4 regions of the Devosia sp. BK genome follow, and region 1 is predicted to be linked to each of the others. Evidence: predicted binding sites of a transcription regulator. Region 1 holds the regulator's gene; each other region holds the start of a gene.

What was found. The regulator LexA, encoded in region 1, represses DNA repair genes until DNA is damaged. The targets are predictions, from matches to a motif close to TGTTCNNNNTGTGTTCNG.
Region 2: the regulator LexA is predicted to act here: its motif matches at 5,979-5,996, upstream of ssb (single-stranded DNA-binding protein).
Region 3: the regulator LexA is predicted to act here: its motif matches at 3,071-3,088, upstream of dinB (DNA polymerase IV).
Region 4: the regulator LexA is predicted to act here: its motif matches at 4,276-4,293, upstream of DevBK_RS10960 (DNA recombination protein RmuC).

Annotation. Positions count from the first base shown of each region.
Region 1 covers NZ_JAIMBX010000001.1:951,704-959,421, reverse strand. Annotated here, with positions in the region: gene DevBK_RS04645 (DUF3572 family protein) at 1-252, shown strand, start outside; gene DevBK_RS04640 (DNA polymerase IV) at 262-1,590, shown strand; gene DevBK_RS04635 (RidA family protein) at 1,587-2,045, shown strand; gene DevBK_RS04630 (glycerophosphodiester phosphodiesterase family protein) at 2,118-2,882, shown strand; gene DevBK_RS04625 (GNAT family N-acetyltransferase) at 2,869-4,041, shown strand; gene DevBK_RS04620 (hypothetical protein) at 4,101-5,228, shown strand; gene DevBK_RS04615 (HIT family protein) at 5,238-5,657, shown strand; gene lexA (transcriptional repressor LexA) at 5,801-6,514, shown strand; gene DevBK_RS04605 (nuclear transport factor 2 family protein) at 6,514-6,894, shown strand; gene DevBK_RS04600 (IlvD/Edd family dehydratase) at 7,610-7,718, opposite strand, start outside.
Region 2 covers NZ_JAIMBX010000001.1:1,110,286-1,118,003, reverse strand. Annotated here, with positions in the region: gene DevBK_RS05440 (DUF1127 domain-containing protein) at 37-186, opposite strand; gene DevBK_RS05435 (hypothetical protein) at 383-535, opposite strand; gene uvrA (excinuclease ABC subunit UvrA) at 807-3,701, opposite strand; gene DevBK_RS05425 (LysE family translocator) at 3,912-4,556, opposite strand; gene DevBK_RS05420 (hypothetical protein) at 4,620-5,867, opposite strand; gene ssb (single-stranded DNA-binding protein) at 6,164-6,685, shown strand; gene DevBK_RS05410 (YbaN family protein) at 6,729-7,133, opposite strand; gene dtd (D-aminoacyl-tRNA deacylase) at 7,130-7,573, opposite strand.
Region 3 covers NZ_JAIMBX010000001.1:2,404,756-2,412,473, reverse strand. Annotated here, with positions in the region: gene DevBK_RS11800 (ATP-binding protein) at 1-321, shown strand, start outside; gene DevBK_RS11795 (STAS domain-containing protein) at 331-666, shown strand; gene DevBK_RS11790 (hypothetical protein) at 732-1,328, opposite strand; gene dinB (DNA polymerase IV) at 1,858-2,991, opposite strand; gene DevBK_RS11780 (ImuA family protein) at 3,141-3,902, shown strand; gene DevBK_RS11775 (Y-family DNA polymerase) at 3,817-5,340, shown strand; gene DevBK_RS11770 (error-prone DNA polymerase) at 5,337-7,718, shown strand, end outside.
Region 4 covers NZ_JAIMBX010000001.1:2,241,938-2,249,655, reverse strand. Annotated here, with positions in the region: gene DevBK_RS10975 (response regulator transcription factor) at 1-536, opposite strand, end outside; gene DevBK_RS10970 (Do family serine endopeptidase) at 706-2,253, opposite strand; gene DevBK_RS10965 (DUF2945 domain-containing protein) at 2,465-2,677, shown strand; gene DevBK_RS10960 (DNA recombination protein RmuC) at 2,828-4,252, opposite strand; gene def (peptide deformylase) at 4,386-4,901, shown strand; gene fmt (methionyl-tRNA formyltransferase) at 4,951-5,874, shown strand; gene truA (tRNA pseudouridine(38-40) synthase TruA) at 6,046-6,786, shown strand; gene DevBK_RS10940 (hypothetical protein) at 6,783-7,346, opposite strand; gene DevBK_RS10935 (hypothetical protein) at 7,363-7,718, opposite strand, start outside.

The sequences.
Region 1 (7,718 bases):
GATCTCGCCACGGTTGCTGACGCCTGCCTCGGTTATCTTGCCGAAAATCCTGAAGAGCTGCTAGCTTTCATGCAGTTTGCCGGGTTCGATCCGCAGTCGCTTCGACAGGCCGTCGGCACCAAGCGCCTGCAAACCGGCCTCATCGATTACTTTGCCTCAAACGAACCGATTCTTCTCGCGCTCTGTGCCAATGCCGGCATAACGCCGGAATCGTTCATGCATCTTTGGCACAAGCTCAATCCAAGCGGATAACGCGGCACGATGGATTGGCTCTGCCGCGATTGTCTGAACTTTGGATCGACAGCGCCTGAACCGCGCCGCTGTCCGAAATGCGGTTCGCCCCGCATTCGCAGTCACGCGGAGCTTTTGAGCCTCTCCATCGCCCACGTCGATTGCGACGCGTTCTACGCTTCAGTCGAAAAGCGGGACGACCCGAGCCTGCGCGACCGTCCTCTCATCATCGGCGGCGGCACGCGGGGCGTTGTTTCCACCTGTTGCTACATTGCCCGCCAGTTCGGCGTGCGCTCCGCAATGCCCATGTTCAAGGCGCGTGAACTCTGCCCCGACGCCGTAATCATCAAGCCGAACATGGCCAAGTATGTCGATGTCAGCCGGCAAATCCGCCGCCACATGGATGCCTTGACCCCACTCGTCGAACCCATCTCCATCGACGAAGCCTTCATGGATCTGACGGGCACCGAAAAGGTCCACAAAGCCGCCCCGGCTCTGACATTGGCGCGTTTTTCGCGCGCCATCGAGGAAGAGATCGGCGTTTCGATCTCAGTCGGTCTCAGCCACAATAAATTCCTCGCCAAGGTCGCCTCAGATCTCGATAAGCCACGCGGATTTGCCGTCATCGGTGCCGCTGAAACCCTGTCTTTCCTCGCGCCAAGGCCGATCAGCCTAATCTACGGCGTTGGCAAGGTGTTCTCCGAAACGCTCAAGAAAGACGGCTATCACACCATCGGCCAGCTTCAGCAGGAAGACCCGGTGCAGCTCATGCGGCTCTATGGAGAATCAGGCGCGCGCCTTGCACGGCTGTCGCAAGGCCAGGACAGTCGCCGGGTCTCTATCGATGGAGAAATGAAGACCGTCTCATCCGAAACGACCTTTAATCGCGACCTCGCGACACTCGAAGAATTATCGACCGAACTTCTTAAATGCAGCGAACGCCTGTCTGAGCGGCTGAAAAGAAAGTCGCTCGTTGGCGACACAGTGACGCTCAAGCTCAAGACCACGGGATTTAAGTTGCGCACGCGGGCGAGACACCTGATGATGCCGACACAGCTTGCAAACGTCCTCTACGAAGCCGGCCTGACCCTGTTGCAGCGTGAAGCGGACGGAACGTCCTTTCGCTTGATTGGCATCGGTGTCTCGGGTCTCGATGCGGCAGATGGGTCTGACCCCAGCGACCTTCTGGAACCACAAGTGGCCCGGAAGGCTGCAGCGGAACGGGCCATGGACCGCGTCCGATCCCGCTTCGGCCGCACGGCGGTCGTTCGCGGCAAGCTTTACACCAACCGGTCCGAAACTCTTTCGGCTCCGGCATCCGAAGAAGAAGCAGAAGACCTGGAAGGTAAGACCAGATGACCGATCCGATCCAAAAGCTCCGCGAATATGGCTATGAGCTGCCAGCCGCCAAGGCGCCTGTCGCCAGCTATGTCCCCGTTACCCGCAGCGGCAATCTGATCTATGTGTCAGGCCAGATTTCGATTGGCGAAGCCGGCGTCGTCGAGGGGCGCCTTGGCGACACGATGAATGTGCAGCAGGGCGGCAATGCTGCCGAACTCGCCATTCTCAACGTTCTCGCACACATCGTCCACACGGCTGGCGTTCAGCTCCAGGACATCAAGAAAATCTTGAAGCTCACGGTTCTCGTGTGTTCCGCCGATGACTTCACAGAACAGCACCTTGTCGCCAATGGCGCTTCGAACCTGCTCGTCGCCATCCTCGGCGAAAATGGCAAGCATGCCCGCGCAGCTTTCGGCGTCACCTCCCTGCCCTTTGGCGCTGCCGTAGAAATCGACGCGGTCGTGGAAGTCTAAGCCGAACTGCAATCACACTGTCACGGAGGCGTGCGAACCCCACGCCTCCACTCTCGCTGGCAGACTTTCACCATGACCGAACCGCTCTTTCCCCGCCCCGTCGCCCATCGTGGCCTCCATGATCGCGCCAACGGCGTCATTGAAAACAGCGCCAGCGCCTTTGCCGCCGCTATTGCGGGCAACTTTGCCATTGAGTGCGACCTGCAACTGACCAGCGATGGCCATGCGGTGGTCTTCCACGACGAAAAGCTTGAGCGCCTGACCGGCGAAACCGGCCTCGTCAGCGACCGCACCATCGCTGAAATGACCGCGATGACGCTCCTAGACAGCGCCGCCGGCGATCGTCCGCAGACCCTCGACGCCTTTCTCGAGCAGATCGCTGGCCGCGCCCTCCTTCAGATCGAGCTCAAGCACCAGCCGACCAAGGAAGCCACTCAGCGCCTTGCCCGCGTCGCCACTGACGCCCTGGCGAAATATGCCGGCCCCGTCACCGTCGAATCATTTGATCCCAAGCTTATCACCCTCATCCGCGACTACGGCTTCTCCGGTCCGCGCGGCATCATCACCTATGACTATGAGGGAGAGGACTACCCTCCGGAGATCACCGAAGACGAGCGCTACACAATGCGCCACCTTCTCCACTGGCATGAGACGCAGTTCGACTTCATCTCTTGCGACAAGAACGCCCTGACCCTGCCCGCGATCACCTTTTGGCGCGCGCTCGGCAAGCCCGTGACCGCCTGGACGATCCGGTCTAAGGTTGAAGCAGAGGCCGCGCGCCCCTACATCGACCAGATCGTGTTCGAAGGGTTCAACCCGGACAGTGTCTCCCAATAATCTGACTGCCACCATTCATCCCACAACGGCATCCATCGGGGCCGACGTGTGGAACGCACTCGTGCCGGGCACCGATGGCGTGCCCGACAATCCGTTCCTCGACTTCGCTTTTTTCCGCGCGCTCGAAGAATCAGGCTGCGCCACCGGCCGTACCGGCTGGCAACCGCAACACGTCGTGGTTTCGGAAGGCGACACGCCCGTCGGCCTTTTGCCGCTGTTCCTCAAATCCCATTCCATGGGCGAATACGTCTTCGACCATGGCTGGGCCCAGGCCCTCGAGCGCGCCGGCGGGCATTATTATCCCAAGCTCCAGGGTTCAGTGCCCTTCACGCCCGCAACCGCCCCAAAGCTCCTGGTCCCGTCCGACAGAATCGAGATCAAAACCGCACTCCTCGAAACGGCGCAGCAGCTCGCCTTGCAGCGCAACGCTTCGTCGGTGCACCTCACCTTTCTGCCCGATGAAGATGCCGACATTGCCGAAGCAACTGGCTGGCTTGGCCGCGTCGACACTCAATTCCATTGGCACAACCAGGGCTTTGCGACCTTCGAAGATTTTCTCGAAACGCTATCCTCGCGCAAGCGCAAGACCATCCGCCGAGAACGCCGCGATGCGCTTGCTGATGGCTTGACCGTCAAATGGCTGCGGGGCGATGAAATCAAGGAGCATCACTGGGACGCCTTCTTCGATTTTTATGAAGACACCGGCGCGCGCAAATGGGGCCAGCCTTACCTCAACCGGAAATTTTTCTCGCTCCTTGGCCAGTATATGGCCGATCGGATCGTGCTGATCTTCGCCTACGATGGCGACGAACCCATTGCCGGGGCCATCAATTTCATCGGCAGGGATCGCCTCTACGGTCGCAATTGGGGCTCGACGCGCGAAGTCCCCTTTCTCCATTTCGAGATCTGCTACTATCAGGCCATCGACTTTGCCATCGCCCACAAGCTTGCGGTCGTAGAGGCCGGCGCACAAGGCGAACACAAGCTGGCGCGCGGCTACACTCCCGTCACCACCCACTCCGTTCACTGGATCGCTCACGCGGGTTTACGCGACGCGGTAGCGGATTATCTCGAGGCGGAACGTCCCGCCGTCGAGCGGGAACAAGAGGCGCTTGAAGGGTTTACGCCATACCGGCGCGGCGATCGGCAGGAGCGTTAGCCCCAGCCGATCGATTGTGCTAGACAGCGCGCATCAAGTGATCAGGAGACCCGGGACTAATGGATTTGTGGGATGTCGTAGCCTTCATTCTCGAAGCCCTTCTCGTCTTCGTAGTGGCAACGACCCTGTTCGACACCCTGCACTGGCTGCTGCACCGCTGGGAAAATTCCGAGATCCCGCTGCTGCGCACCTTCTCGTCCTGGCACTGGGTCCACCATAAATTCCTTGGCCTCGATATGCAGGTCAATCCGGCCTATGCCCGCCAGAATATCTGGTTTCACGTCCTGCCCGAATACTTTACCTCGATGGCCGCAATCGCGCTGTTCCTCCTGGCGCTGCCCTGGCAGCCCGTGGCCGTCGTTGCCGTCATCCGCACGGTCATGTTCGCCCTGACCCTTCGCGAGGAAGGGCTCGACTACAATCACATGTCGATGGACCGCGTGGGCGGCAAACAGGGCCTCTTGTGGGTAAACAACAATTACCACGCGATGCACCACGTCTATCCGCACAATTTCTTCTCGTCCTTTGCCAACACCTTTGATCTCCTGGTCGGCACCACCTGCCAGATTGCTGGCCGGCGCTTCCTCATCACCGGCGCAAGCGGCGCCTTCGGCTCGGCCATGGTCAAAGCACTCGAAAAGCGGGGCGGCATTGTCGAAACGGCAAAGTCCGGCGTCGATTTCACCGCCGGAAATTACGCCGCGATGGACGAAAAGCTCGCGCGCGCCGACGTTCTGATCCTTTCGCACGGCGCCAAAACGGACGATTGCTGGAACGCCAATTACGTCACGTTTCGCGACCTGATCGAGCGCTTCACCCTCATGGGCAAGGATAGGCTCCTCGCGCCGGAGGTCTGGGCGCTCGGCTCCGAGGTCGAATTTCACGGCGATATGGGCATGGATGAATTGCGCGATTATTCCAGTTCGAAGCGCGCCTTCGCTGCCCGCGCCCGCCACTATTATCGCTCCGACGACCTCATCTATCGCCACATTGTCCCCTCCTCCTTCACCTCCGCCATGGGCAAGGGCGCGATGTCGGCGGAAACGGCGGTCGGCATCGCTCTCTTCTTCATCACCCGCGGCTTCAAATATGTACCGGTGACCCTTACCGGCCTTGCCGTCCTCAATTTCTTCCGCTTCCGATATGCCAACAATGCCGGCGACGAAGCGCTCGCCGCTGCCGAATAATCCGAGGCTTTGATGACCTACGACCCAACCAATATCTTCGCCAAAATCCTCAAGGGCGAACTACCTTGCCACAAGGTCTACGAGGACGACACGGCCCTCGTCATGCTCGACATTTTTCCGCAGTCCAAGGGTCACACCCTCGTAATTCCCAAGGCCCCATCGCGTAACCTTCTCGATGCCGATCCCGCGGCCCTTTCGGCGGTGATGCCGCTCGTCCAACGCGTCGCCAAGGCCCTGCAGACTGTAACGAAAGCCGACGGCATCCGCCTCGCCCAGTTCAACGAGGCCCCGGCTGGCCAGACCGTCTTTCATCTCCATTTCCATCTGATCCCTGCCTACGAGGGCACCGCCCTCGGCGCCCATGCCAGCGGCCGTGCTGACGACGCCGAACTCGCCCAACTGGCGAAAGACCTCGCCGCCGTGCTCTAGTCTTGCCGCTGACGCGACGTCTTCCGGCGAAAGCGAGAATCTCTACTGCGCCTCTATTTGGCAAAGATGGGAGACTCTTGCGGAACATAGACGGAACACATATAGTCGTTCCGTATCCGTTCCGATTCTAGGGCTCACCGGCGATGCTGACGCGCAAACAACACGAATTGCTGATGTTCATCCACGAACGGATGAAGGAAAGCGGCATTCCCCCATCCTTCGACGAAATGAAGGATGCGCTGGATTTAGCGTCGAAGTCAGGCATCCATCGGTTGATCACTGCGCTCGAAGAGCGTGGCTTCATCCGCCGCCTGCCCAACCGGGCGAGAGCCCTCGAGGTCGTCAAGCTGCCGGATTCCATGAACCCATCCCTCGGCGGGCGCAAAGCCAAGTTTGAACCGTCGGTTATCGAAGGCAGCCTCGGAAAAGTTAGCGCGCCCCAGCCACGCGGTATCGCCGCCGAGGATTATGCCCGACCGATCTCCATTCCCGTCATGGGGCGCATCGCTGCCGGTACGCCCATCGAGGCGATCCAGACTCATTCCCACACCATTCAGGTCCCGCCTGAAATGCTTGGCGCGGGCGAACACTATGCGTTGGAAGTCCGCGGCGACTCCATGATCGACGCCGGCATTTTCGATGGCGACACGGTCGTTATCAAAAAACAGGATCAGGCCAGCACTGGAGAAATCATCGTCGCCTTGGTCGATGACGAAGAGGCCACCCTCAAACGCCTCCGGCGCAAGGGCAACACTATCGCACTCGAAGCTGCCAACCCGGCCTACGAGACCCGCATCTTCCCGCCGGATCGCGTGAAAGTTCAAGGCCGCCTCGTCGGCCTCCTCCGCAAATACTAATGCCCGGCGCCGCCACACCCAAAACGGTGATGGCGGCTTATGCCGACCTGATCAACCATCACGACTTTTCATTGCTGGTCCCGCTGATCGATTCCGATGCAGTCTTCTGGTTCAGTTCAGGCAGTTTCACCGGCATCGATGCCATTCGCAGTGCCTTCGAACGAACATGGCAGCGTCTTGAGAACGAGACGTACTGGCTTGAAGACCTCACCTGGATCGCGGACGGCGACACGGCAGCGAGCTGCACCTATCGGTTCTGTTGGCGCGCTGTGGTCGATGGCAAAGACGCCGAAGGATCAGGACGAGGCACCACGGTGCTCGCCAAGCGCGGTGATGCTTGGCGCATCATCCACGAACATCTAAGCTCTTATCCGGATTGAGCGTGACATTCTTTAGTCTCGATCGCGTTTCTACGCCGAGTGCGATTAGCCTGCAGCAGCGGATTTCATATCTCAGCGGTGAAAAGGGCTGTCACTTAGGCAAACTCGATGCGTCCCTCCTCCTACTAATGGCTTCGATCCGGCCGCAGGCAAAATTGCGCCAGTGGCGCAACTTCAGGAGAGAGGGCCATGAGGGCTATGCCCGAATGGCAAGCTAGGTGGGGTAAACCCCAAAACCCCAAAATACTTATCCATCTTCTCCCCGCTCCCCAAAACCTCGCCCATACTCTCCCCATTCCGCCAGTCACACGGCTCCCACGCAGGGTCGGGCGGAATGGCCGGTGGATGGGGGCGCCTATCCGGGCGGGGAGTTGAAATACGGCAGCCGCGACCGAAATAACGTTCGCGCCTGATCCCGGACCTGCTGCAAACTCCGGATCCTGTGACCGGCGGCCTTTGGCTCCCAATGTCTAAACAGGTAGAGCCAATGGCCGCCCGTCACCGTGAAAAACCGTCAGCCAAAAAAAAGGCCGGGCGGCACTCTGTGCTGCCCGGCCTTTAACTCGGTCACCGAAGGATTGGCCGGTAGTCGGCCTAGGCTGAGGCGAAAATGTCGGTCTCTGAGAACCGGCGCGCAGCGTACATCAGTACGTGAGCACCGGAAGCGCAAGAGACCGGCATTTGCAGACCAGCATCGGCCGAATGACGGTCGATCCTAGTGGTTATCCCTTGGCAGGCCTTCTGTCTGCGCAATCCGCTGGTACTTTTCAGCCGGTTTCAGGATCGCGCCTTCGCCGAGCTGGCCGACGATACCGCGCTGGATT
Region 2 (7,718 bases), 160 kb from region 1:
GCGGGTGTTCGGTTTATAGTATGTAGGCAGTAAGACTTAGAGCGAATTTGCATGATCGCGAGCAACGCGATTGATATCGGTGCGCGAAATGCCCAGATCGTTGAGCTGACGATTGTCGAGAGCGCCGAGTTCACGAACGGTCTGCTGATAAGCGGCCCACTTCTTGAAGGTTTTACGAATGTCCATTTGAATTCTCCTGTCGTTTGCAAGGAGAGATATAGTCTAACACAACCCGAGCGAGCAGATGGAGATTGCTCAGACAAGCCATGCATTCCGTGCAGGCCAAATGGGGTCTTCGTTAAGCCTCGGTTAAGGCGCGCGGCAAAAGCATGGCCGCCGGTGGGCAAACCGGCGGCCATGCTGTCTTTTGGGGGAGGCGTGACTAGCGGTCAAAGAGCGACTTGGTCATCTTCGAGAAGTCGGGGCCCGAAAGGCCCAGTAAATCGGCATCTCTCGTCGAGGGAACGTCCATTTCCCGCAACGTCTGCTTGATGTCGACGAGGCGCTTTATGCGCCAGACGGCACGTACAAACATGGGTCTATTCCCATCCGGCTGGTGGCGGCAATGTGAGGATCGGCGCATTTTCGCTGCTTCGCCATCGGGCAAACAGCAGGCGCGGCATGCGTGGCGCGCATGCCAATTTAACCATTTTTCAGCATGACGCTTCGGCGACTGTCTAACTATCCGTCACCAAACGGGTATCTTCGGGTAACAACACGTTACCATCGAGCGCGTCCTAAGCCAGAATGCGACAAAGGGACGCTCGCTTGTGGCGAACGCCCCTTCTTGTGATCGCTTGCCCGGCCTATTCGGCGGCGCGGGTCGCATATTGCGGACGGCGGTCCATGACTTCCTTGAGGAAGTGACCGGTATGCGAACGCGTGTTCGTGGCCACCTCTTCTGGCGTGCCGATGGCAACAACCTCGCCGCCGCCGTCGCCGCCCTCGGGACCCATATCGATGATCCAATCGGCCGTCTTGATGACTTCGAGATTGTGCTCGATGACGATCACAGTATTGCCGCCATCGACCAGCTCGTGGAGAACTTCGAGAAGTTTGGCAACGTCGTGGAAATGGAGGCCGGTGGTCGGCTCATCGAGCATATAGAGCGTACGGCCGGTGGCGCGCTTGGACAGCTCCTTGGAGAGTTTTACGCGCTGTGCTTCGCCGCCCGAGAGGGTCGTGGCCGGCTGGCCGACCTTGACGTAGCCCAGTCCGACGCGCTGCAGGGTGGCGAACTTGTCGCGGATGACCGGGACGGCCGAAAAGAACTCGACGCCTTCATCGATCGTCATATCGAGGACATCGGAGATCGACTTGCCCTTGAACTGGACTTCGAGCGTTTCGCGATTGTAGCGCTTGCCCTTGCAGACGTCGCAGGTGACGTAAACGTCGGGCAGGAAGTGCATTTCGATCTTGAGGACACCATCGCCCTCGCACTTCTCGCACCGGCCGCCCTTGACGTTGAAGGAGAAACGGCCCGGCCCGTAACCGCGCGCTTTCGCTTCCGGCAGGCCGGAGAACCATTCGCGCAGCGGCGTGAAGGCGCCGGTATAGGTCGCAGGATTGGACCGCGGGGTGCGGCCGATCGGCGACTGATCGATATCGATGACCTTGTCGAGGAATTCGAGGCCAGTCAGCGAGTCATGCGGGGCAGGGACGACGCGGGCGCCATTCAGGCGACGCGCGATGGCCTGGTACATGGTGTCGATCATCAGAGTCGATTTGCCGCCGCCGCTGACGCCCGTAATGGCGACGAACAGACCGAGTGGGACATCGACCGAAACGTTCTTGAGATTGTTGCCGGTCGCGCCCTTGATCGAGAGCGCCTTGCCCTTCTTGCCCTCGCGACGTTCGGGCGGGATCTGAATGCCCATGCGGCCCGAGAGATATTTGCCCGTCAGGGAATCAGGATGATTAAGAATGTCCTGCGGCGTGCCTTCAGCGACGATATGGCCGCCATTGACGCCGGCGCCGGGACCGATGTCGAGCACATAGTCGGCCGTCAGGATCGCATCTTCATCGTGTTCGACGACGATGACGGTGTTGCCCAGATCGCGGAGGCGCTGCAGGGTTTCGAGGAGGCGGGCATTGTCGCGCTGGTGGAGACCGATGGAGGGCTCGTCGAGCACGTAAAGCACCCCGGTCAGGCCCGAGCCGATCTGGCTGGCCAAACGAATACGCTGGCTTTCGCCACCGGATAGCGTGCCCGAGTTGCGCGACATGGACAGGTATTCAAGGCCCACATCGTTGAGGAAGTTGAGGCGCTCGCGGATTTCCTTGAGAATGCGTTCGCCGATCTGACTTTGCGTTGCCGAGAGCTTGTCGGACAGATCGACGAACCACTTCGATGCCACCTTGATCGACATATTGCTGACCTGGCCGATATGGAGGCCATCGATCTTGACCGCCAGCGTTTCGGGCTTGAGGCGATAACCGCCGCAGGCAACGCACGGCTTGGCCGACATGTAGCGCTCGATTTCTTCGCGCATGCCGGCGCTTTCGGTTTCCTTGTAGCGACGCTCAAGATTGCCGATGACGCCTTCGAAGGGCTTGCTGGTCTTGTATTGGCGGAGGCCATCGTCATAGACGAAATCTATGGCCGTCTTGCCGGTGCCGAACAGCACGGCGTGCTGAACCTCGAACGGCAACTCGTTCCATGCCGTGCCGGTCGACGCGCCGTAATGCTTTACGACCGCCTGCAGGGTCTGCTGGTAATATGGCGCAGAGGTCTTCGACCATGGCAGGATGGCGCCATCGCGTAGCGACAGGCTTGCATCCGGTACAATCTGATCGGGATCGATCTTCTGCTCGGTGCCGAGACCGTCGCAAACCGGGCAGGCGCCAAAGGGGTTGTTGAAGGAGAAAAGGCGCGGCTCGATTTCGGCAATGGTGAAGCCGGAGACCGGGCAGGCGAACTTTTCCGAAAAGGTGATCTGGCGAGCCGAGCCGTCTTCGTTTTTCTCATCGGCATATTCGACCAGCGCGATGCCTTCGGCGAGCTTCAGCGCGGTTTCAAAACTTTCGGCAAGGCGGCCGGAAATATCGGGCGAGACGACGACGCGATCGACCACGACCTCGATGTCATGCTTGAATTTCTTGTCGAGCGTCGGAGCGTCTTCGATTTCATGGTATTCGCCATCGATCTTGACGCGCTGGAAGCCCTTGCGCATCAAATCGGCCAATTCCTTCTTGTACTCGCCCTTGCGGCCGCGGGCGATCGGCGCAAGCAGATAAAGGCGCGTGCCTTCGGGCAGCTCAATGGTGCGATCTACCATCTGGGAGACGGTCTGGCTTTCGATGGGCAGGCCCGTGGCGGGGGAATAGGGAATGCCGACGCGGGCGAACAGCAGGCGCAGGTAATCGTAGATTTCCGTGACCGTGCCAACGGTCGAGCGCGGGTTACGCGATGTTGTCTTCTGCTCGATGGAAATGGCGGGCGAAAGGCCTTCGATGTGCTCGACATCGGGCTTTTGCATCATCTCGAGGAACTGGCGGGCGTAGGCCGAGAGCGATTCCACATAGCGACGCTGGCCTTCGGCATAGATCGTATCAAAGGCGAGGGACGATTTTCCGGAGCCGGAAAGGCCCGTCATGACGATCAGGCTATCGCGCGGCAGCTTGACGTCGATGCCCTTCAAATTGTGTTCGCGGGCACCACGGACGATGATTTCGCGGTTCTGGCTGGGCGTAGGCTTCATGGTTCGCGTCCGTGGCTTGTCGCGCCGCAAGGCGCAGCAGCAGTGGGGTCAAAAAGGGCCGGGGAGCCCATGAGATAAGCGTCTTGTGGCGCGGCTGCAAGGCATGACCGCATAGGTGTCCTGACCGCAGCGATAACATTAGCGCGCGGCCCGGGACTTCCCAAAACAGTGTCGTTCGTCATGAACATTTGCAGAACAGGCTAGAGTCCGTCAAGAGGTCGAGGTCATGGTCAGTCCATGCCAGGCGGTGAAAACAGCAACGGCGAGGAAGAGCGCGCCGGCACCTCTTCCAATCCAGATAGTGGCCGCCGGGTTGCCAACAAGCGCATCACGTCCGCGGCCGGCAGCCAAAGCCAGTGAGCCATAGACCGCGCCTTGCATGGCAACCGTGATAATGCCGAGGGCGAGGGCCTGGGACCAGACGGGGCCGAATTCAGCCCGCACGAACTGCGGGAAGACGGCCAGCACGAAGAGATAGGCTTTTGGATTGATGAGACAGGTGATGAGGCCCTGACGAAAAGCGGCGCCTTCCGAACGGGTCGTCGCGCGGCCAATGCCATCGACCGTGATGGCGCTGCGCAGAAGCGTGTATCCGATCCATGCCATATAGGCTGCGCCAGCGAGGATCATCGCCTGGAAAAGGATGGTGGGGAGGTGCGTCAGGACCCCGACGGCAAGTGTACCGAATAGGGCGTGGACCGCGCCGCCGAGCATGACGCCGGCAAGGGCGGCAAAGCCCATGGAGCGGCCGCCCGTCAGCGCATTGGCGAGGATGAAAAACATATCCATGCCCGGCACAACGATGATGCCGAAGACAAGGATCGTATAAAGCCACAGCGCCTGCGCGTAATCCATGATGCTCCCCGGTGCTGAAAGGGGAATGGATGAGGCGTGCTGACAGGGTTTGTCAGGAGGGGCTCAATCGTCCTTCAGATAATTGCCGCCATCGATGACGAGAAGATCCGTCGAGTCCCGGTCAGGCGCGAAAATCGAGAGCGTTTCGGTCTTGCCGTCGTCACCCTTAAGGGTGAGTTCGTAGCCGGCGACTTCGTAAGTGCCCGAACTTGCCGGGCGATCGCTGGAGACGGTGACGCCACCCATATCCGAACTGGACGATCCGCCGCTCCAGCCATCGCGGGTGAATTTGCCATCGGGGGTGAATTTGACAGTACGCTGGACCGCAACGCTGCCGGAGCTGGTCGCCGTCATGCCGCTCGAGGCCCAGGTGTAGGTCCAGGAGCCGTCGAAGCGCGTGCCGGTGTCGAACTCGGGCAGGCGGAAATAATCGCCCTTGTCGATCTTGAGATCGTCGCCGGATTTTTCGAGCGGCATGGTTTCGGTTTTGACGACGCCGAAATCGTTGAGCATGGAGCGCATTTCGATTTTGCGCTCGCCGCCGAACCAGCCGCCGCCGGTGACTTTATAGGTCCCGCAATCGGTGGGATTCTCTGCGCACCAGGCGGACAGATCCGTGCCGGCGGGCAGTTCGGTGCTAAACAAGCCTGCCTTGTCGAAGACCATGATCTCACTATCCGAGGTGAAATCGAGGCCGCCAAAGGCGTTGGGCATGAGACCGGTGCTGAGGTGGGTAAAAACCCCTTCGAGGCCGCCATCGCCGGACTGAGGCTCAAGACCCTTGTCTTCATCGCCGGCAAAACGCACGGAGCGGACGAGGGCTTCGAAGGCGTCCTCGGCCTCATCTTCATGATCGCTGCGGGTGTTCATGAAGATGAGGCCGGCCAGAAGCTGTTCGTCCTCACTCGCAATACCAGCAATGGTCTGGCCGAGCGAAATGTCATCCTGATACCCACAGCAGCGATATTCGACCTTGATCGCGTGGCCATTGAGCGTGGTGCCGGCGCTGTCGGTCATCGGGTCTTCTTCGGTCATTCCGTCGACCCAACTGACCATCTCCGCGACATTCGCATCAAGCTGGGCGGGGCCGGCCTTGGCACCGACGAGCTGGATCATCGCCGCGGCGAAATCATCGTCCTCGGTCTTGGGAAATTTCTTGGTGAGCAGGATGCCTTCGGTGTTTTTCTGCAGCTCCCAGCCGTCGGGCGATTCGAAGGTGATCGAGCCGAGTTTCATCTCCTCGGCATGCGCTGGCAGCGCGGCTAGGAGACCAAAGGCGAGAATGACAGACGGCAGGAGGGGCTGTTTCATGGCGCGAAATCCGCTCTTTTCGACACGGCGCCAGACGAACCGGTGGCTTTGGCGAGAATGAGGCGAAGGGTAAGGCAGCCAACCGCAATGGGCGATTGACTCGCAACGAACAAGAACATAAAGTGAACAAAATGCAAAGGTGTGAGCATCCGGCAGATTTGCGCCTGCTCTGACGCGAGACGGGCTAAAGTGCGCGGACGAGCGGGAGGCTGCGCAAGAGGCGGCTCACTCCGCGCTCGATCACAGAAGCGTCCCGCGACCTTGCAGACCGGGACTGAATTGGAAGGAAATGCGCCATGGCTGGCAGCGTGAATAAAGTCATTCTGGTGGGCAATCTCGGCAATGAGCCCGAGGTGCGGACCCTGCCGAGCGGCGGCAAGGTGGTGAACCTGTCGATCGCGACATCCGAACGCTGGCGCGACCGCAATAGCGGTGAGCAGCGCGAAAAGACCGAATGGCACCGCGTGGTGATCTTCTCGGAAGGTCTTGCCAAGGTCGCCGAGCAATATCTGCGCAAGGGTAGCAAGGTCTATCTCGAAGGCCAGCTCCAGACGCGCAAATGGCAGGACCAATCCGGCCAGGACAAGTATTCGACCGAGATCGTGCTTCAGGGATTTAACGCCTCCATGGTACTGCTCGATGGCCGCGGCGATGGCGCCGGCGCCGGTGCAAATGAAGGTGGCGGCGGTGGCTATGGCGGCAATGATGGCGGCTTCCGCGGCGTCAGCAATTCCGGCGGTGGTGGTGGCGCACGTCGTCCCTCGTCCAACGCGCCGGCTTTTGAATCCGGCGGTCTTGACGACGACATCCCATTCTGAGGATTTTGATCAAAAGGGTCGCTTCGGCGGCCCTTTTTGTTGGTTAGGCTGACGGGGCAGAGGGGCGCGACAGCACATAGGCAGCGCAGGCGCCAAGGACGACCGCGACGAGCAGCGCGAGCCATGGGCCGGGATGGGCACTGACCCAGAAGAGCAAATAGCCGAGCGCCATGCCGGAGCAGGCCAAGGCTTTTGCGCGCGGAGCGATGACGCCATGAGTGCGCCAATTGGTGATGGTGGGGCCGAGGATGGGGTGGCAGAGGAGCCAGGTTTCCAGCCGGCGCGAGGATTTGGAGAAACACCAGGCGGCAAGGATCAGAAAGATCGTGGTTGGCATAAGCGGCAGGAAGGCGCCGATGATGCCTAGAGCGGTCATGAGGAGGCCGAGGGCGAGATAGACCGCCCGCATGGTGCGCGTCTTGGCCAGGGCCGATTGCGGTTCGCTCATGAGTTATCGGTATCCAGCCAGATCGTCACCGGACCATCATTGACCAGCGCGACCTTCATGTCGGCGCCGAAGATGCCATTGGCAATAGGGACGCCGGTTGCAGCGAGCGCCTCGGAGAAATGCGTGTAAAGCGTTTGGCCGCGCTCGGGTGGAGCGGCGCGCGAAAAGCCGGGTCGATTGCCCTTGGTATCGGCGGCGAGGGTGAACTGGCTGACGACGAGAGCGCTGCCGCCGATGTCAAGCAGCGAGCGGTTCATGCGGCCGTCATCGTCCTGGAAGATGCGGAGTTTTGCGATCTTTTGCGCCAGCCAGGAGGACTTTTGCTCGGTGTCCTCCTGCATGGCGCAGATCAGGACGAGCACGCCCGGGCCGATCTCGCCGGTGATGGCACCATCGACGGTAACGGAGGCGGACAGGACGCGTTGAATGAGGGCTCGCATGGGTGTGGTTTAGCGCCGGATTTGCCGGGTGCCCAGCGGAGATGTGTAGGGGGGAACTTTGGTGAAGGCGGACTGCAACTTGCTGGATGCCGCACAACCTAGCAGTATAGGCGCCGTTTCCCTTCAATGCCTTGGGAATTTCTGG
Region 3 (7,718 bases), 1.5 Mb from region 1:
GCAGCGATGCAGCTTAATCTCGTGCTCGAGGAACTGTTCACCAATACCGTCTCCCACGGCTATCATGGGCGCGGTTACGATGGCCTGCCCATCCGCGTTGCGCTCAAGCGCGAAGGGAGCAGTGTTCTCGTCGATGTGTCGGATGGCGGATCCGCCTTCGATCCGCTCGGCGCCTCGGAGCCCGATCTCGAGCTCGACGTCGAGGATCGTCCGATCGGCGGCCTCGGTATACATTTTCTGCGTACCATGATGACCGACTTGCGCTATAGCCGCGAGGGCGAGCGCAACCGGCTTTCATTCAGCAAGGCTTTGGACAGCTAGGAGTTTTCCATGAACATCACCCAACATCAGGACGGCGCCGTGCTGCGCGTGGAAGTGTCCGGGCGGCTCGATAGCAACACCGCACAGACCCTCGATGACGCGCTGGCTGGAGACGGCGTGCGCAGTCATCCCGCCCTGCTGCTCGATCTTGCCGACGTGCAATATGTCAGCTCCGCCGGGCTGCGCGTGCTGCTCAAGGCGGCAAAGGCAGCCCGTGCCGGGAAGACCAAATTGGCCTTATCCGGGCTTACCCCGCAGGTCACCGAGGTCTTCGAGGTTAGCGGTTTCAGCTCGATCTTCGACATCCACGCAACCGCGCGCGACGCCGTCGCCGCACTACAGTAAGCGCTAGCGCCCCATCTCCAAAGGGACGGGGCGTCGCGCGTTAGCCGGTAGGGTTCGCGTCCTGATTAGCGCATATTGCCGATGATGCTGGCCCGTGCGTCCTGCATTTTCGCAAGGAAATTTGTCATGACGTCGAATGCTTCGTTGCGCTTGTTAGAAAGGCTCTGCAGGCGCAGCATGTCCATTTGCTGACTGTTGCTCATCGAATCGAGTTCGCGCTTTGCCTCAAGAATTGATGACTTCAGCTCGCCTAGCGAGACCATTCCGTCCTTGTTGGCATCTACCTTGAGGTCATTGTTGAGAGATTCGAGCACGGCGCCGACTGTCGTATCGCCGAGCTTTGTCGCCAGCGACACCTTCTGATCATCGCCCTTGCTCGGCTCGAACAGGCTATTGATCCTTTCAAGCGCAACTTTATCCGCGTTGAGCTCGCTGACTTCGGTGTTGCGCTCCTGCACGGATTTGATCTGCTCGGACAGTTGTGTATCGAGCAGTGCGGCGCGGTTGGACTGAACGGCCATCATCGCCGTTTCGAGGTCCATCGAGCCAATATCTATATTCCCGATCGCGCCGGTCCGATTGCTGGAGCCGACGGCAGCAACGCCGCCATTGACGTTGTCGAGATCGGCATCGCTAAGCGGAACAGGCGTGTCGTTTGACATAAAGACTCCATGGGATTTGGTGTTGGGCATGATCGTGCTGGCCAGACGTAGCGAGAGACCAGCTGGGCGATCGATGGCATTCTGTGCGCCTGCTCAAACTCGTTCTGGCTCGATACCGATCATCATGAACCCGAAGCTGGTCGATTGCCAATACACAAGCGTCAGGTAGTTACTCCATCATTGACTGGTCTGGAATTCATGAAGTGTCTGCTCGCTAGGGGGAGTACCAAAGTCTATGGTGAGCTTCCGCCTTCGAACAATATCATGAGACACCCCTGGCCTCTCGCCGGTGACCAAAAGCGCCATCGAAGCGATGATTACCTCAAGGTTTCAGAGGGCTTACCGTCCCATTTCGACCATCGGTCCAGCGGCACCTTTGGGCTATTCTCGAGCACGATCATAATGCAACGAGTTGCTGCCCTACCGCCCAAAGGAAGCCAACAATGTCCTCGAGATCGTCTCTGTTGGCAAAAAAGAAGATCCGCAGAACAGCCAGATCGACGCACGGGAAAACCAATTCTTCTGACTGTCATAGGGCGAGGGTTAGCTGTTCCATGTTACTCGCTCGGTCCGGCGGTTCAAATCCAGAAATTGAGATGCCGAGCAACCGTATCCCTTTCGAGGTTGGGAACACTGGCGCCAATAATGCGTGTGCAGTGCGCTCCACGATTTCCCGGGTGCCCAGTGGCACTTGCTCGGTTCGGCTGCGGGTAATGATCTCGAAATCGGCGAACTTCACCTTCAGAGTGAGAGTTCGGCCATACAGGGCCTTCTGCTCTGCGTGTCGCCAGACTTTATCGATGATCGGCGAGAGTTTTTCTAAAGCCGCCGCGAGATCATGGACGTCATCGAAGAAGGTGTTCTCGCCACCCACACTCTTCCGAACGCGATCCGGCTTGACCCGGCGATAGTCGATGCCGCGCGCAATCCAGTAATAATACTCTCCACTTGATCGGAAATGCCGCTGCAGGAACTCGAGGCTTTGGGCTTCAAGATCCGCTCCGGTTTCGATTCCAAGCGCTTTCATTTTTGAGGCCGTCGCCGGTCCGACGCCGTGGAATTTGGCGACCGGCAAGGTTCGCACGAAGCCTTGCCCTTTGGCGGGTGGAATAACGAATTGGCCATTGGGTTTTTTGTGTCCCGAGGCCATCTTCGCCAAGAACTTGTTGTAGGAAATGCCGGCCGAGGCCGTCAGACCTGTGACTGCGAAGATCTTGGCCCGGATCTCTTCGGCGATCGCGCTGGCGATGGTCATGCCTTTCAAATTTTCCGTCACATCGAGATAGGCTTCATCGAGCGAAAGCGGCTCGATGAGTGGCGTGTACTCGGCAAAGATCTCATGAATCTGCGCCGAAACCGATTTGTAGACGTCGAAACGCGGCTTTACGAAAATCAGCTCAGGGCATTTCCGTGCTGCAGTCACCGACGGCATAGCCGATCGAACACCGAAAACCCTGGCCTCATAACTGGCGGCAGCGACGACACCACGCTGGCGCGCACCACCAACTGCCACAGGCTTGCCTCTCAGACTCGGATCATCCCGCTGTTCGACCGATGCGAAAAAGGCATCCATGTCGACATGGACGATTTTACGAATGCGCTCACTGTCCAGCGGGTTTTCCCCAAGCCGCTCCGAGCCGCAAGCCCCTGAATTCTCTGACATGATCATCCACCAAGAGTGCAACGCAGGGCAGTTCAAACCTACAGTCAGGCAAACTGCATTGACTCCAACCCGAGTCTGATAGAACAAAGAGGGAACATATTCCCTGTCTGCACGCTTGAAAAGGCGGGTGGAGAAATACGAACTAAAAAATGAACCAGGCCATCGACACCGCGATGATCGCCGAGCTTCGCGAGAAGATCGGACGCCTTGAAGGCAGGCCTGCCTCGCAACGGGTGGTCCTTCCATTTGGGGTCGATGTCATTGATCGGCACTTGCCGGGTGGCGGTTTGTCCCTAGGAGCCCTGCATGAAGTCGCAGGCGGCGGGAATGGCGCGATCGATGGTGCAGCGGCGGCCCTTTTTGCAGCAGGCATCGTCGCGCGAACCAAAGGCAAGGTTCTCTGGTGCGTCACGCGACAGGACCTCTTCGCGCCAGCGATTGCTCAGGTCGGGTTGAGCGCCAACCGGGTCATCTATGTCGAGGCTGGTGACGAGCAATCGGTCCTCGAGGCTTTCGAGGAGGGTATGCGGTACGGGGGGCTCGGTGGAATCGTCGCCGAGGTTGCCAAGTTGACGATGACCGCATCGCGCAGACTACAGCTGGCTGCAGAAACGTCAGGCGCCATTGGGATCGCGATCAGACGTTGGCGACGTCAAACGGAGGCAGCTGATTTCGGGCAGCCGACAGCGGCTGTCACCCGATGGCGCGTCAGCACACTGCCATCGCGTCCATTGCCGGTGCCGGGTGTGGGGAGAGCGCGCTGGCAGGTTGAACTCATCAGGTGCCGCGGTGCTGAAGCGGCAGATTTCGAAGTTGAGGCTTGTGATGGCAAGGGTCGTCTCTCTCTATTTTCCGACCTTCCCAACCGACCGGTTTCGACGCGTTCGGGGAAGCGCAGCGCCGCCGGCTGAAGAGCCCGTGGTGCTCGTAACGCGTCGCGGCAGCCGTCGCGAAATTGCGGCCCTCGATCATGCAGCCCTGTCCGTCGGGCTCCGCAAGGGCATGCCGGTGAGCAAGGCGCAAGCGATGATAAAGTCATTGCATGTTGCCGAGCTCGACGCGGCAGGCGACAGGGAGGCGATCGAGCGCTTGGCACTTTGGGCGTTGCAGCGCTTTTCGCCTCTTGTTGCCGCGGATCATCCAGATGGCATCATCATGGATATTGCGGGCGCCGACCATCTCCATGGCGGCGAGGAAATGGTGCTCGAGAAAATCCTGTCGCAGTTCAAAGCGGCAGAGCTTCTGGGGAAGGCAGCCTTGGCAGACACCTGGGGACAGGCCCACGCTTTGGCACGATACCACAAGCACCCTGCTGTCCTGGTTGAGCCGGGGCAGGGGGCTTCGATCATTCACGACCTGCCATTGCCTGCCTTGCGATTGCCGGAGGCAACAGTGGCGGCCCTAAGAGGGCTTGGCTTTAAAACTATCAAAGATCTCAGCGTCGCGCCACGAGCCACCCTGACGCTTCGGTTTGGCCCAGAAGTCGGCCGGCGTCTTGATCAGGCCATGGGGTTAGTCGGTGAACCCATTGAGCCAATGGAGCTGCCTGAAATCATTGAGGTCGTCCGACCTTTCGGCGAGCCGATTGGCGCTGCGGACACCATCGCAAAGTATATCGGCCAGTTGGTCGAGCGTCTGGTTGGCGCTCTCGAACTGAAGGGACTAGGAGCGAAGCGTGTCGATCTCCTGGCACACCGCGTGGACAACACCACGGTGACGGTCCGGGTCGGCACCGCCTTGCCGATCAGAGACACCAAAAGGTTGACCCGGCTCTTAACCGACAAGATCGAAAAAATTGATCCCGGCTTCGGCATTGAGCAATTGCGGCTGCGCGCCATTCAGGCAGAGCCACTCGATCCAACGCAGATGATCAACTCGCTTGTTGACGGTGATGATCAGGATGTTTCTGCCCTAATCGATCTTTTGACCAATAGGATGGGGCAGGGTGCGCTTTATCGCTTTGCGCCGATCGCCAGTGACATTCCTGAGCGGTCCGTCCAGAAGGTCGCCCCTCTTTCGCAGGAGGCGCTCAGCGATTGGCCAAGCAAATGGCCTCGACCGACAAGGCTCCTTCCCTATCCTGAGCCGATCGACACCATGGCATTGCTGCCCGATCATCCGCCGGTCTGGTTCACCTGGCGCGGCATTCGACGCCGGATCAAAGCCGCGGATGGCCCCGAGCGCATTTTTGGCGAGTGGTGGAAAACCGATTCCGAGATTGCCGCAGTGCGCGACTATTTTCGCGTCGAGGATGAGGCAGGTGAACGATTCTGGATTTATCGGGCCGGCGACGGCGAAGATCCTGAGACCGGCAGCCACAAATGGTATCTTCATGGCGTCTTCGGATGAGATACGCCGAGCTTCAGGTCACGAGCCATTTCAGCTTTCTGAGGGGAGCTAGCTCCGCCGAAGAGCTGTTCGCGACCGCCGCGATCCTTGGCATCGAAGCTTTGGCTGTTGTCGATCGCAACAGTCTTGCCGGCATCGTCAGAGCTCATGTGGCTGCCAAGACCACTGGCGTCAGGCTGATCGTTGGCTGCCGACTCGATCTCGTCGATGGGACATCAGTTCTCGTGTATCCGAGAGATCGCTTAGCCTATGGCCGGCTATGCCGACTTCTCTCGTTGGGTAAGGCCCGCGGCGGGAAGGGCAAATGCGATCTGCACTGGTCGGATGTCGCTACGTACAAAGAGGGATTGGTCGCGATCCTTGTCCCCGACGAGGCAGATGAGGCGTCGGCAATGCAGCTCCGGCGCCTCAAAGAAACATTTGGGGATGAAGGCTATCTCGCACTGACCTTGAGGCGAAGGCCCAACGACCAGCTCAGGCTCTATGAGCTCCAGACCATGGCAGACGCCTTGGGTGTTTTCACCATCGTGACGAACGACGTTCTGTTCCATGAACCGTCCCGCCGGATTCTGCAGGATGTTGTCACCTGCATTCGTACTGGCGCGACCATCGACGATGTCGGTTTTGATCGAGAACGCCATGCCGACCGCTATCTGAAACCGCCCGCCGAAATGGTTCGTCTGTTTCCGCGGAACCGGGATGCGGTCGAGCGGACCATCGCGGTGATGAACAAATGTCGCTTTAGTCTCGAAGAACTCGCCTATCAATATCCAGAGGAAGCCGCGATCCCGGGATTTACGCCACAGCAGGCGTTGGAAAAACTGACCTGGGAAGGCGCCGAGAAGCGATATCCAGAAGGTGTTCCGGAACGTGTCGTCGGCATCATCAAGCATGAGCTCGATCTGATCGAAAAGCTCAACTACGCGCCATATTTCCTCACCGTAAATTCGATCGTCGCCTTCGCTCGCAGCCGGGACATTCTCTGCCAGGGTAGGGGATCTGCCGCGAATTCCGCAGTATGCTTCGTGCTGGGGATCACCAGCATCGATCCTGACCGCAATGATCTACTGTTCGAGCGCTTCGTCTCCATGGAGCGCCGCGAACCGCCAGATATCGACGTCGACTTCGAGCACGAGCGGCGGGAGATCGTGATGCAGTGGGTATACGAAACCTATGGGCGCGACCACGCGGCGCTCACGTCAACGGTGATCCGCTATCGGTCAAAAGGTGCTCTTCGTGACGTCGGCAAAGCATTGGGGTTACCCGAGGATATGATCAAGCTCTTGTCGAGCCAGGTCTGGGGCTGGTCGAAAGACGGCGTCAGCCAGAAGCAGGCCGAAGAGCTGAACTTCAACCTAAGCGATCGCCGCCTCGTTCTCGCGCTCGAGCTGGCCAAGCAACTCATGGGCGCACCACGGCACCTAAGCCAACACCCTGGCGGGTTCGTCCTGACCAATGATCGGCTCGACGAACTTGTGCCGATTGAACCGGCACGAATGATCAATCGCCAGGTGATCGAATGGGACAAGGACGATATCGATGCCCTGAAATTCATGAAAGTCGACATCCTTGCCCTCGGGATGATGACCTGCATGAAGCGGAGCTTTGATCTCCTCGCCGAGCACAAGGGCATTGATCTCGATATGGCGACGATCCCGCCTGAGGATCCCAAGACCTATGCCATGATCCGCAAGGCGGACACTTTGGGTGTCTTCCAGATCGAGAGCCGGGCGCAGATGTCGATGCTGCCACGGATCAAGCCACGGACATTTTATGACCTCGTGATCGAAGTTGCCATTGTTCGTCCCGGGCCAATCCAGGGCGATATGGTCCATCCCTATCTTCGACGCCGCGAAGGCAATGAAGAGATCGTCTATCCAAAGCCAGAGCTTGAGAAGGTACTCGGCAAAACGCTCGGTGTGCCTTTGTTTCAAGAGCAAGCGATGCGGGTCGCAATCGAATGCGCGGGGTTCACGCCGGGCGAAGCCGATCAGCTCCGGCGTGCCATGGCGACGTTCAAGTTCACCGGTGGCGTCTCGCATTTCAGGGACAAACTGGTCGGCGGCATGGTCGCGAACGGATACGATCAGGACTATGCCGAACGCACCTTCAAACAGCTCGAGGGCTTTGGCTCATACGGGTTTCCTGAGAGCCATGCGGCGAGCTTTGCATTGATCGCCTACGCGTCCTCCTGGATGAAATGCCACCATCCGGAGATCTTCTGCGCTGCGCTGCTCAATAGCCAACCGATGGGTTTCTATGCCCCGGCCCAGATCGTCCGAGATGCGATCGAGCATGGCGTCGAAGTCAGACCGATCTGCGTGAACGCCTCTCGGTGGGACTGCACGCTGGAGGAGCTGGGCGATGACCGTTTTGCG
Region 4 (7,718 bases), 1.3 Mb from region 1:
ACATTTTCAAGCAGCATGGTGCGGGTTACGACCTTGCCGGCATTCTTCATCAGATACTCGAGCAGGCGAAATTCGCGCGGCTGTAGGAGAATGGATTCCCCGTCGCGCTCGACCTTGCGGCTCAGCCGATCGAGCGAGAGGCCTGCAACGCTATAACTTGTCGCTGCTTCCGCCGGGCTCGAGCGTCGCGCCAAAACTTCGATGCGCGCCAGCAGTTCGGTAAAGGCATAGGGTTTGGTGAGATAATCGTCGCCACCGGCGCGCAGACCCGTCACCCGGTCATCCACTTCGCCGAGGGCGGAAAGGATCAGGACGGGGGTCTGGTCGCCCTCGGCGCGGAGGCTTTCGACGATGGAAAGGCCGTCGCGCCGCGGCAGCATGCGATCGACGATCAGCACATCGTAGTCCATGCCCGACGCCATGGCATAGCCGGTTTCGCCATCGGCGGCGTGGTGGGTGACATGGCCCGCCTCGTCCAAAGCCTGGATCAGATAGCTGGCCGCTTCGCGATCGTCTTCAATCAATAAAATCTTCACGCCGACGCTCCGCGCTCAACTCAACAAGCAGTAATGGGCAAATGCAAAATCGCAAAGATCGCATCGCGACCCAGTTTGAAAAACGGCCCCGGGAATGACCCCGGAGCCGGCAGAAGCGCGCTGGATGCAGGAGGGAACCGCCTCCAGGCGCGGTGGGAAGAAGAGAGCCTTAGCCCTCTTCGTTGATCGGCAGGCCGATGAAGCGGGCTTCACCGTCGCGCGAAACCTTGACGAGAGCCGTTGCGAGCCCCTTTCCCTGAACAGCAGAGACTGCGCCTTCAAAATCGGCAACCGAATTGATCGGCTTATTGTCGATTTCGAGCACGACATCGCCAACGGCAAGGCCACGCTGGGCAGCCGAGCTATCGGGCTGCACGTCCTGGATCAGGAGGCCGCCCGAACCGTCGCCATTGGGCACGAGGGTCATGCCGAGCATCGAGGTGCTTTCCGGCACATCAGCCGGAGGCGTCGGTTTGCTCGGGGCAGTCTGGCCAGCATCTTCCTTGAGCTGGGTCAGCTTGACGCTCACCTTCTGCTCGGCGCCATCGCGCCAGATGGTCAGCTCGACAGTCGAATCCGGGGCCTTGCCGGCAATGGTGCGGCTCAGATCAAGCGCATCATCGATGCTGTCGCCATCGACGGCGGTGATGATGTCGCCGGATTTGACGCCCGCAGCGCCTGCAGGGCCATCGGCAGCCGGTTCACGCACGATCGCGCCCTTGGCCGTGGTCAGGCCAACGCTATCGGCAATGTCCTTGCTGACGTCCTGGATGGAGACGCCGAGATAGCCTCGGGTCACCGTACCGGTGTCGATCAACTGGTTGACGATCTGCTTGACCGTGTGTGCAGGGATGGCGAAGGCGATACCGACATTGCCGCCATTTGGCGAGTAGATGGCGGTATTGACGCCGACCACTTCACCCTTGGTATTGAAGGCCGGGCCGCCCGAATTGCCGGTGTTGACGGCAGCGTCGATCTGCAGGAAGTCGCCATAGTTCGAGCCGCCGATATTGCGGCCAGCACCCGAGATGACGCCCACGGTTACGGTACCACCGAGGCCGAACGGGTTACCCACGGCAACCACCCAATCGCCAACACGGCTTGGTTGGTCCTCGAAGGTCACGAAGGGCAGGTCCTTGCCTTCGATCTTGAGAACGGCAAGGTCGGTCCGCTCGTCGGTGCCGACAACGGTCGCCACCTGTTCGGTGCCGTCTTCGAAGATCACGGTGACCTTGGTCGCGTCGGCAACGACGTGATTGTTGGTCACGACATAGCCATCAGCCGAAACGATGAAGCCCGAGCCGGCTGCCATGAACTGACGTGGCTTGGCTTCGCCGCCACCAGGGGCGCCGGGAGCACCACCGAACTGGTCGAAGAAGTCACGGAAAGGATGGCCTTCCGGAAGATCGGGGAAATTGAACTGGAAATCACGGCCGCGCGGGCCGCCGGGACCAGCAGGGCCGCCGCTTGGGCCGGACGCCGGTTCCTGAGCTTCAACGAGAATGGAGACCACAGCCGGCTTGACCGCATCGACGAGGTCGGCAAAGCCCTGCTGGTTCACTTCGGGAACCGCGATCTGGGCGACATTGCGCACCTGAGCATTGGCAGCCTGACCCGTCAGCACGAAGGCTGTGGATACGCCGCCGACACCGACCAGAAGCGCCAGGGCCGATGCTCCAAGCCAACGGCGCGTACGCGAAAGAAGAGTGGGACGCATAAGGAATAGTCTCCTTCGAAAAAGCTCTCAACAGCTTGTGGGATTACATATGGAACGTCGCGCCTTTCTGTGAAGTTGCGCCGACATTAAGCTTTCGCAATGTTGCAGGCAGCATTGCGGCAGGGGGGCGCTACGAGACGTGATCAGCCCCATTTGGGCCACAAGGAACATTTGCGCACCATTTTCCATTGCTCCGAAAACGGAGATGAAAATGGCATTTCGCAAGGGTTCGAAAGTCAGCTGGAAGTGGGGCGCCAATACGGCCGAGGGCAAGATCGTTGAGCGCTTTACCGAGGACGTCACCAAGACCATCAAAGGCACCAAGGTGACACGCGAAGCGAGCAAGGCCGAGCCGGCTTACCTCATCGAGCAAGACGACGGCGATAAGGTGCTCAAGAGCAAGAGTGAATTGAGCGCGGTTTGAAGGTAGTGTCGCGGGGCCCCCTCCCAGCCTCCCCCATCAAGGGGGAGGTGTTTGGCTAGTGGCCTTGAATAGATCGTGCCTCATACTCGGTGCGCCACCTCCCCCTTGATGGGGGAGGCTGGGAGGGGGTGAAGCCCCAATCACCAGCCTCTAATTCCGATCCCCCGGCTCATCCACCACCAGCCGCAAGGTCGGTTGTTCCTCGCTCCCGCCGTCCCAACCCGCCGGCAAGCTCTTGCCCGATTTCGCGCCCAGCTCGCGCAGCATCTCCACCTGCCGCACAACGTTGCCGCGGCCCGTCGAGAGCTGATCCTTGGCCTTGGCGAAATCCTGGCTGGCGCGCTCGATGCTCGCGCCGACCTTGTCCATGGTCGATAAGAACCCGGCCACCTTCTCGTAAAGCGCCCCGGCGCGTTCCGCGATTTCCTCGGCGTTCTGGTGGCGCTTTTCGATGTCCCACACATTGCGGACCGTGCGCAGCACCGTCATTAGCGTCGTCGGGGTCGTCAGCATGACACCCTTCCCCATGCCAAATTCGACGAGCTTGGCATCGTGCTGGATGGCTGTTGCGAGCGCGGATTCGATCGGCACGAACATCATCACGTAATCAAGGCTCGACTTTGCGGCGCGATGATAGCTTTTGTCCCCCAGCGTTGTGATGTGCCCACGCACCGAGGTGATATGCGCCCGCAAATGCTGGTCCCGATCCAATTCGGCGCTGTTTACGAAGGCTTCGAACGCCGTCAGCGACACTTTCGAGTCGATCACCAGTCGATCGCCATTCGGCATCAGGATTTCAACGTCGGTCCTGACGCGCTGCCCATCCTCGCCGCTATGGCTCTGCTGGACGAAATACTGCTCACCTTCGCGCAGGCCCGATTGCTCGAGGATGGTGGAGAGGATCATCTCGCCCCAGGCGCCCTGGGTCTGCGAATTGCCCTTGAGCGCGCGCGTAAGATTCTGTGCCTCGGTAGTGATCTGCAAATTGCTCTCGGCCAGCGCGCGAATGCGCTCGCCCATGGCAGAGCGATCTTCGACGAGGTTCTTGTGGAACTCGGTGATCTTGTCCTGCAGCGGTTTCAAGAGCGTATCGACCTGCTCGCGGTTTTGCCGCGTAAACGTCTCGCCATGACTTTTGAGCACGTCGCCGGCAATGGCCTTGAACTCGTCGGTCATCTGCTGGCGCGCATCCATGAAGCGTTTAAGGTTCACTTCGTTCTGCCGCGCCTGCTCGTCGAGCCGGGTCCGCATGGCGGCCAGTTCCGCCGTCAACCCGCTTGATTTGTCCCGCTCGCTGTCGAGAAGATCCGCGGCCCGCTCGCGCTCGCGCGCCAGCGCCAAGTCGAGATCCCGAATGCGCATGTCCCGCTGTGCGATCTGTTCGAGAAAACTCGCCTTGAGATTGTCGCTTGCCGAGCGCGCCGCATCCTCCGCGCGCTCGGCATTGGTCCGCGCATTCCCGACCAGCAACACAAAGGCCAAGCCGACGAGCAGCAAAAAACCAATCGCCAGCGCGAGGCCCAAGGTCACCGGCACCGAGCCGGCCACAAACAAAATCGTGTCGAATTCACTCATTGCGCCAGTCTAACCGATTCTTCCGTTCTTAAAATGTTCTATTCTGCGCCGGGCGTAAACGACCTCGACTGTTGACCGATTGGTCTCGAGACGCCATATCACTGGCAAATCCAGATATCGCCGGACCTTTGCCATGGCCATCCGCCCTATTCTCATCATTCCTGACGCGCGCCTGCGCGCCGTTGCCGATCCGATCGTTGAGGTCGACGACGAGATCAAGACGCTGGCCAAGGACATGCTCGACACCATGTATGACGCGCCGGGCATCGGCCTTGCCGCGCCGCAGATCGGTGTCTTGAAGCGCATCGTGGTCATGGATCTGGCTGGCGAAAAGGAGACGCCCGAGCCGATCGTCATGATCAATCCCGAGATCACCAGCTTCGGCGACGAAATCCAGGTGACCGAGGAGGGGTGCCTGTCGATCCCCGAACTCTATTACGAAGTCGAGCGCCCTTCGACCGTGACGGTCAAATACACCGATCTCGACGGCAAGGAAGTCACCAAGGATGCCGATGGCAAGCTCGCCGTTTGCATCCAGCACGAACTCGATCACCTCGATGGCGTGCTCTACATCGACTATCTCAGCCGTTTGAAGCGCGACCGCGTGATCAAGAAGTTCGACAAGCAAGCTAAGCTGGCCGCGCGCTAAGAATTTTTCCCTGCGCCGGCGCGGAGAAAATTGCCCAGGAGTAAAGCCAATGCGCGTCGTCTTCATGGGCACGCCCGAATTTTCAGTGCCGACGCTGACCGAGATCGTCTCTGCCGGCCACGAAGTGCTCGCCGTCTATACACGCGCACCAAAGCCTGCCGGCCGCGGCCAGGCCGAGCGCAAGAGCCCGGTGCATGAAGCGGCCGAAAATTTCGGCATTCCCGTCTTCACGCCGAAAAGCCTTCGCAATGAGGCCGAGCAGGCTCAATTTGCCTCGCTCGGCGCCGATGTTGCCGTCGTCGTCGCCTATGGCCTGATCCTGCCCAAACCCATTCTCGATGCGCCGGTTGAGGGCTGCCTCAACCTCCACGGCTCCTTGCTCCCGCGCTGGCGCGGCGCCGCGCCTATGCAGCGCGCCATCATGGCCGGCGACAAGCAGACCGGCATCGTCGTCATGAACATGGATGAAGGGCTCGATACCGGCGCAATGGGCCCAACCGAGATCATTCCCATCGGCCCCGATATGACGGCGGGCGAACTCCACGACCAGATGATGCGCCTCGGCGCCGATCTCATGGGCCGTGCCCTGGCGGCGCTGGAACGCGGGAGCCTTGATTTCACGCCCCAGCCCGAAGCAGGCGTCACCTATGCGGCAAAGATCGAAAAGGCCGAGGCCAAACTCGATTTTTCCAAATCCGCCGAGGAAGTTCACAACACCATCCGCGGCCTCTCGCCCTTCCCGGGCGCCTGGTTCGAACTGGAACTGGCGGGCAAGCCGACGCGCGTCAAAGCCCTGCGCTCGACGCTCGCTTCCGGCAGCGCTGCGCCCGGCAGTCTGATCGGCCCGGACCTCACCATAGCCTGCGGCACCGGCGCCGTCCGCCTCACCCAGGTGCAGCGCGAAGGCAAGGGTGCCATGGACGCAGCGACGTTTTTGCGCGGGGCCGGGGTATTGCCGGAGCGGGTGGTTTGATTGGGCTTACCCCCTTTCACCGCGTCATTCCCGCGAAAGCGGGAATCTCTGCTTCAGTCGAATTGGATTCCCGCTTTCGCGGGAATGACGCCGTGCTTAGGAAACCGGCTCGGTGTTCCAAACTCGATATGATCCCTCCCCCTAAGAGGGGGAGGCTAGGTGGGGGTCACTTTGCCCCGCTATAAACTCACCCTCGAATACGACGGAACCCCCTTCTGCGGCTGGCAGCGGCAAGCCGATCGGATGAGCGTTCAGCAAGCCCTCGAAGAAGCCATTTTTCGCTTCTCGGGCGAAACCGTCGTGACCCAAGCCTCCGGCCGCACCGATGCTGGCGTACACGCCCTCGGCCAGGTCGTGAGCTTTGACCTCTCGACCGACCGCGACCCGTTTCGCGTGCGAGAGGCCCTCAACTATCACCTGCGCCCGCATCCCGCGGCAGTCATTGCCTGCGAACTTGCGCCCGACACCTTCGAGGCCCGCTTCTCGGCCCTCGCGCGGCACTACGAATATCGCATCCTCAATCGCCGCGCCCCCGCCGCGCTTGAGCGCCATCGGGTTTGGCACGTGCCCATGCCGCTCGATGCTGACGCCATGCATGCCGCCGCGCAAAAAATCCTCGGCCGGCACGATTTCACGACGTTCCGCTCGTCCGAGTGCCAGGCCAATTCGCCTATCCGTACGCTCGACCATTTCGCGGTGCGCCGCGAGCTCGACCATGTGATCGTCACCGCCAGCGCGCGCAGCTTCCTCCACCATCAAGTGCGCTCGATGGTCGGTTCGCTCAAGCTCGTGGGTGAAGGCAAGTGGAGCCCCGATGATTTCCGCGCAGCGCTCGACGCTGCGAACCGCAGCCGCTGCGGCGCCATGGCGCCATCGGCCGGGCTCTATTTCTTCAGGGTCGATTACTCCTAGGGCATAGGCGGCGCGGGCAGGATCAGCGTCACCAGCCCCAGCGCCAGGAACACGCCTACCGCCTGCGACAGGAACAAAAGCCCGATCTGCAGCGGCGCCAATGTCACGATGAACCGGCCGATATTGACGAAAGTCAGGATCGCTATGACCGCTGTGCCGAGAAGCACTATGACGCCGAGCGGCCCGAAAATCGTCGCGACCAAGAGCAGGATTGCCGACAGCAGCGTCACCCAATTGCTCGCGACGAGATAGGGAATGAAACCATCCTGCCGGCCCATCTGGCGCAAAGCGAGATATGCGGTAAACGCCTGGGCGACGAAGAGCACGGCATTGATCACGATCGATTGCGTCGCAGCGCCCGACGGCATCGGCGCGCCGAGGAGCAGCGGCCCGAAACCAGCAAGGATCATGGCCGCGAGAACCGCGATCAGGCTGCCGACGAGGCCGCGCTGGGAGAAATCGAAATAGCTCGATGAGTCGCGCTTGCCCATGACGAGGGCGATGCAGCCTCGGATGGCATTGGCGGCTTCGTCGAAAAAAGCGGAATTGGGCTGGGCCAAAAGCGTGGGTCTCGTCTCAAGGGGTGGGCGCGGCCACGGGGCCAAGAGCCATGTAGAGCGTCACGGGCATGCCGACAAGCAGGACCATGGTCAAAACTGCAAAGGCGGCTGCAACGCCGATGCTCCAGCCCCCCGCCTGCCGCCCCAGGCAAAAGAGCAGAAAGGCGAGCCCAATCCAGAGCAAAATCAACACCGGCCCGGCGATGAGCGAGAGAATAGTGCCGGCGATCAGATAGGCAATGAGCGCGTAAATCCCTGGGACCATCAGCCGCATCAGGCTGATCTCGCCCGGCATGATTTTGCGCGTGATCAGAATGCCGCCAAGCAGCGCGAGGATCGAGAGGCCCTGAACCACGAGCGCGATGATCAGTC